Regions from separate parts of the Paenibacillus sp. OK076 genome, predicted to be linked through region 1. Evidence: a T-box and tRNA genes for the amino acid it is inferred to sense, from the RefSeq annotation. Region 1 holds a T-box; the other holds one or more tRNA genes.

The links. The T-box of region 1 lies ahead of BMY78_RS26880 (valine--tRNA ligase). A T-box ahead of a tRNA ligase gene usually reads a tRNA of that ligase, here a tRNA-Val.
Region 2: it has a tRNA-Val gene. The T-box ahead of BMY78_RS26880 (valine--tRNA ligase) is inferred to sense a tRNA for this amino acid. The anticodon was not compared.

Annotation. Positions count from the first base shown of each region.
Region 1 covers NZ_FOCH01000005.1:26,246-29,669, forward strand. Annotated here, with positions in the region: gene BMY78_RS26880 (valine--tRNA ligase) at 1-1,882, opposite strand, end outside; T-box leader at 1,942-2,220, opposite strand; gene BMY78_RS26885 (LysM peptidoglycan-binding domain-containing protein) at 2,379-3,424, opposite strand, start outside.
Region 2 covers NZ_FOCH01000001.1:3,934,468-3,937,891, reverse strand. Annotated here, with positions in the region: gene BMY78_RS17520 (hypothetical protein) at 1-246, shown strand, start outside; gene BMY78_RS17515 (DUF3892 domain-containing protein) at 307-543, opposite strand; gene BMY78_RS17510 (GNAT family N-acetyltransferase) at 655-1,098, opposite strand; gene BMY78_RS17505 (hypothetical protein) at 1,335-1,589, opposite strand; tRNA gene BMY78_RS17500 (tRNA-Val) at 1,734-1,806, shown strand; gene BMY78_RS17495 (hypothetical protein) at 2,565-2,945, shown strand.

The DNA of each region.
Region 1 (3,424 bases):
GAGAAGTTTCGTTCAGGCGGTGCAAAATCCAATAATCCGCTGTTCCAAGGTCTCCACTAATATCACGATCTTCATAGGTGAACCCTTCCAGATTCATCAAAGCGAAGCGCGATGCATTCCAGATTTTATTGGCAAAGTTACGAGCCTGTTCAACCCGCTCCCAGCGGAAACGGAGATCCTGACCCGGAGTGCTGCTTGTAGAGATCATGTAACGCATTGCATCCGCACCATATTTCTCAATCACATCCAACGGATCAACACCATTGCCGAGCGATTTGGACATCTTGCGTCCGTCTGCATCACGAACAAGACCGTGCATCAGCACATCCTTGAACGGAACCTCTTCCGTGAACTCCAGAGCGGTAAAGATCATGCGCGCCACCCAGAAATAAATAATGTCATACCCTGTTACGAGTACACTTGTCGGGTAATAACGTTTCAGATCTTCCGTGTCTTCCGGCCAGCCTAATGTAGAGAATGGCCATAATGCGGAGCTGAACCATGTATCCAGAACGTCTTCATCCTGTCTCAGCTTGCGTCCAGCGTATTCTGGCAATGTTGTCGGATCTTCAGCAGATACAATAACTTCTCCAGTCTCCTCGTCATACCAGGCAGGAATACGATGACCCCACCACAATTGACGAGAGATACACCAGTCACGAACATTCTCGATCCAGTTCAGATACGTTTTCTCAAAACGATCCGGAACAAAATGAACCCCTTCACCGCTTTGTTGCTTCTCAATCGCTTTTTCTGCGAGTGGCTTCATCTCAACAAACCACTGTGTCGACAAATATGGCTCAACGACAGCTCCTGTACGTTCACTGTGTCCAACCTGATGCGTATGATCCTCGATGTTGATCAATACGCCCTGTTCTTGCAGGTCGGCAACAATCTGCTTACGGCAGTCGCTGCGATCAAGTCCCTGATATTTGCCTGCTTCGGCATTCATCGTACCCGTCTCATCCATCACCGTAATCTGCGGCAGATCATGACGGAGGCCCACTTCGAAGTCATTCGGATCATGAGCAGGCGTAATTTTCACGGCGCCGCTTCCGAAATCTTTATCTACATACTCATCTGCAATAACCGGAATTTCGCGTCCGATAATAGGCAGAACGAGCACCTTGCCAATCATGTCTGCGTAACGCTCATCCTTCGGATGAACAGCAACTGCCGTATCTCCCAGCATCGTTTCCGGGCGAGTAGTCGCTACTGTGACATAACCACTTCCGTCTTTGAGCGGATAACGCAGGTGGTACAAGTGACCCTGAACTTCTTTATATTCAACCTCAATGTCGGACAGTGCAGTCCGGTTCACCGGGTCCCAGTTAATGATTCGTTTGCCACGATAAATGAGGCCTTTTTCATACAGTTGAACAAACACTTTACGTACAGCCTGGGATAGACCTTCGTCCAGTGTAAAACGTTCACGCGAGTAATCGAGAGACAAGCCCATTTTGCCCCATTGCTGACGAATGGTTGTTGCGTATTGCTCCTTCCAGTCCCATACCTTCTCCAAGAACTTTTCGCGTCCCAGATCATAACGAGTCTGACCTTCTTCACGCAATTTCTGCTCTACTTTGGTTTGAGTAGCAATACCTGCATGGTCAGAACCCGGCAGCCACAGTGCATCATAGCCCTGCATCCGCTTGGTACGAATCAGAATATCCTGCAGTGTAAAATCGAGCGCATGCCCGATATGGAGCATTCCGGTTACGTTCGGGGGTGGAATTACAATCGTATAAGGTTCAGCGTCTTTGCGCTGGCCTGCCTTGAAATATCCATTTTCCATCCAAGTGGAATACCATTTTTGTTCCGCAGCTTTCGGATCATATGTGGTTGGCATTTCTGTTGCAGCTGAATTTTTTTGTTCAGACATGTGTCATTCCTCCGTTACTTATTCATCATCGCCAAAAAACAAAAAAAACCTTTCATCCATCAAAGGACGAAAGGTTAGCTTTCGCGGTACCACCTTTGTTTCACGCAGATAGAAGATAGACTACCCCTTCTATACTTACGTGACACTTCAAGCAGATAACGGCTGCGACCGGCCCATCCTACCTTAGGAATGAATGATACTAAAGTTACTCATCCCTTGTATTCAAACAGGCAACTCCCGGGCGACTTCGATCAGTTGGTTCCTACGGAATTTCCCAGCGCTACAATCCCGCTCTCTGAAAGGTCATACTGTCTACTACTCCCGATCCACGTTGTTCTTCAAAAAACCTAAACACATCATACCCTGCCCGTGCCCGATAGTCAACCTGACAACAGCGGAAAAAGCGTGCTGCAATGCAGGTTGAGGGCAGATAAAGCAAAAACCCGCCATCCTCAAGGGATCACGGGTCGAAATGGTCATTAAACCTGCCTACAGGTTAAGGGATATATAGAATCTGTCCTTCTTCCACAACCTGTTCGGAAAGACGATTATACAACTGGAGCTCTCGGGTACTTAACTGATATCGGTCTGCTATAGTATCGAGTGTCTCTTCACGCTGTACAATGCATAATTTCACCTTACGGAACGGAGTCTGATCGACAATGGTGCCGAGAAACAGGTTCTTCCACTCTACATCATCAGGCTGGTATGCTTCTTCCTGCAGGACTCCAGCGAGTGCCTCTTGCTCCCGTTCTGCTTCCGCTTCACGTGTCACTCTGCCAGAGGATAACAAGGAGGAGATGCCCACGCCTTCTTCCTGTTTGGGCGCAGTCTCTCTCTTGCTGCCAAAAGCAACCTTGAGCTCCGGCTTGTCTTCCGTCTCAGCCACAGGTTCAGGAATAAATGCTTCTTTTTCAACGGACTCATTCGTGTCCAACGCTTCAAGAGGAGGTCTGTCTTCCTCTGAAATTTCCGGTTCAGACGCTGCAAAGACATCCTGCCAGTTCTCTGACTGCGAACCTGCCGGGACATCTGCAACCGCCTTCTCCTCTTGCTTTGGTTCGGATCGGGCAGATTCAAAATGCCATACGTCCGGTGCTGCAGGTTCATCGGAAGGCTGCGCGTCCCGCTTGGAATCGGCCTGTTCCGAATTCCTCAAGTTCGTATGTAAGGTCTCGACGGAAGGCTCGGACCAGACAGACGACTCTTCAGCCAGAGGAAGCAAAGGCTCGGATTCAGGGTAAGAAGCCAACCTGTCGGCTGTCTCCGCCAAAAAAGACGAAACGGGAGAAGGCGTATCGGACAACACTTCCGCTTGCGTTTCATCCTCCTTGTCCCTCAAGGATGAGGACTCTTCGTTTTCAGCTCCTATTTTGCTTTGCTCCGCGTTCCCATCCCCTTGCTGCCAAGACTGAAACGGTTCGGGAGTAGCTTGAAATAGATGTTCCCGCTGCAGCTCCTCTTCGCTCCGTTGAAGCAAATACTCCTGAGCAAATACATTGGGAGAGCTGCCTGTCTGCTCTGTGTCAGCTGAACGGTCGC
Region 2 (3,424 bases), on a different contig from region 1:
ATTGTTAATTATGCGGGGCAGCGTCGCCGGGTGCCACGAATGGATGAGTTAGAGAATAAGACGGGCAGAAGCAAGGCGTTCATTCATGAGTCACTGCTGGAGCTTGAGCGCAGGCAGCATATTGTGTGGGAAAACAAGTCTACGCTGGAAGGCATATTAATTCTGCAAGGATGGGAGCAGGAACAACAGCCCATTCGTAAAAGCCCACCCGCTGGAGATGCCGTGAAATATTTTACCGAATATTAAAACGTAAAAAACGCCAACCCGGAATGCCGGATTGGCGCCATGTGAGGCAGCATACATCTATTAGAAGATAGGAAGTTGATCAAGGTTATTGGTTGGGTCGCCGTCTGCATCACCGCGAATGTACATTTCGCCGTCTTTGCCTTTAAAGACGTTTACACCTGCAATTGCTCCTGCTTTGACTTCTGCCAGTGCTTGTTGGTAGTCCAGCACACGTCCGGATGAAGTTTGGAACGCTGTCAGATCACCGTCACCATTTTTTTGTACTGCTGTGAAGCTTTCGCGTGTCGTTTGATCCATGATGTCACACTCTCCTTATTTGACCAAATAGGAATCTGGTTACCTCTTTAGCCTGTCCGGATCAAAAAAAAAGTATGCATAGCATGGCTTCATATCGCTCGCAGTGATAATTTACAGGCTCTTTTGCATCCGAACATGCAGAATGTCTGCATCATAAAAAGGCTCTTCCGAGATGACTTCATATCCGAGCTTTTCGTAGAACTTCTGCGCCTGGCATTGTGCGTCCAAAACAGAGTAGGAAAGTCCCAATTCGCGTGCCCGTTCTTCCATGGCTAACAGCAGCACACGCCCGTAGCCGAAAGCACGATGAGATTTGAGAACAGCGATACGCTGCATTTTGGCGGTATCCTTGGTGTAATAGATCAGACGCCCTGTAGCTACAGCCTGTCCATCTGTACTTAACAATACGTGATGCACATCAGGGCTGATGATATCATATTGATCGATCTCAATGTCAGCAGGCACCTGCTGCTCGATGACAAAAACATGATTGCGAATATCCAATGCTTCCTGAAGTTGTTCTTCAGTAGTTACATAACTAATCTCAGCTGCCAATTCTATACCTTCTTTCTGCTCTACGCTATCAGACTGAATTATACAAAAAAATGCTTTTCCTGTATAGTTAAGACTGGAACATACTGGGAGAGGAGGGATGAACCATGGGTATGGCAGGAGTGATGGCAATCACCCTTTTAATGGCGGCCGGCATGATTGCTTTGTTGTATTATGTGACCAAGAAGGCGTACTCCAAAAAGTGGGACGAAGATGAGTGAAATGCGACATCCTGTTCCTCAGGGTAAGACTTCAACATTGCCTTGTGGGGAGTACACGTCATGCACAACAGACTTGGAATACACATCCAGCCAAACGGGCAGGTCATCATTCACCTCTTTGGGCTCTTTTAACTGTTGAAATTGTACGGTATGTTCATCCCGTTCCAAACTGCAACCGACAGAAACGTATATTAATGCAACAAGCGCAATCAGACAGGCTACGTTTTTGGCAGTGATAATGAAACGCAGCTTACGTTCTCTCATATTCCTCATATGGAAGTCACCTCGTCATCAAAATGGTAATCATTCCTTTATTGTGCACCAATTCGAATAAAATATTACCAATATAACGATTGACAATGAACACGGTTACTTGGTATGATACTGTTACTTGATTGGCAAACAATTAAATATCATGATCTGTTAGCTCAGCTGGGAGAGCACTATCTTGACAGGGTAGGGGTCAGTGGTTCGAGCCCACTACAGATCATACGTGAGAAGCCTTGCAGAGCAAGGCTTCTTTTCCTTATAGAAGAAACTTCACTATAATTTTTGTGTTCATTAAAGAGAAATGGTCAATTTTTGGTCAAGATCATGTTTTTTTGCTAAGTTTCTCGTTAATTAAATTGCTTTCTACAAGTTCTGTTATTGATTATCGTTAAAAAACACCAACGTCACATTAACTGTGAGTTGGTATTTTTTACGTTAACCGAAAGAATACTGTTTAACTTACAGCTGTTTCTTTTTCATGCTTGGAAGCAAATGAATGTAACATCTAATCTCATTTTTACTGTAGGGTGTCCTAACCGTTCTGAAGCGATTTTTGGGTTAACACTCTGTGATAATAGGAGATTTACACGGGTATGTCGCATTACGTGAAATATAATTATTGGAATGCTCCAACAGCAGCCAAAAGTATTTAATCACTTGGCAGAAATAATTATAAATCGACTGTTTGCCGTCAAAAGCCTCCATAATGAGAAAGTAACTGCTTATGATGTAGCGATCGAGCACCGACAGAAATACAACGAACAGTTGCAGAACTGCTGGCGTTCTGATTTTAAATAAAAAGTTTTCTTACTGTGTAACATTCCCTGCTTGTAAGTGTTCATTTATATATAAGCTAATTTAAATTACAAACAAAGATTTAAGTACTTTCACAAGTAAAGTTCAGAATGCATTTTCAAGCAGACCAAAAATAACTTGAATAAATCAACACTAATGATTCAACTTTAGGAGGATATTCTTATGAGAACGAAATCACTAAAATTAATTACAGTTGGAGTGACTTTTGCTTTAGGGGTTGGAATAGGTGTCTATGGCTGGGGAGCTGTATCTGCTGATACTAGTCCCTCTGAAGATCAAATGGAAATAAAAATCAATGATAAAGGTCAAACATATGGTTCATTTGTTTATCATGGTGAAACACAATTAGATCTAGTTAAGGCTATAGGTGTAGACGGAACTGAAGGTTACATCAAGACTTCAGATATGAATCAAGATTTGCCACAAACTCCTGAAGAAGCAATTCAGAGTATGGATGAACCAAAAGTCGATAAGTACATAAACTTGTACGATAGCAACGAGAATGTTATCGGAAAATTTCTACTCGAAAGTTCAGAAGATTAAAACTACACTACTCCTCCAAAAGTTGCTCTCCATAAGGATCGAGAGCACTTTAAAATCCAATAAGTAAATTCCAGTTCACGTACTGCTCGACTTGTAGTATTCTACTGAAAATATAAAGCTTGCGGTACCATCGCTAATTCTTCTGCAAAGCAGCAAGATTCTGTCTACCCCAATCGCAGAGAATCTCCAGCACGCATCAGCGTTAATCCTTCACGAGACAAAGAGTATTCTACTTTTGGCGGTAATTGTGGGTACTTATGCGTAATTCCATCCAAAGCTCTTTTTCAGTTCTCCATATCGCAATGTTTCTTTATCCATAACCAAAACAAGATATGCATTTTCCATTTTCCACATAATTTCTTGCAGCCTTATACATTACCAATGGTTTTACGCTGAAAAATAGAGTGGTCATGGCGCTTATCAGCAAGGTTCGTTTCGGAAGGTCATGCACTTTACTACCGACAGTCAGGAAGGGACTG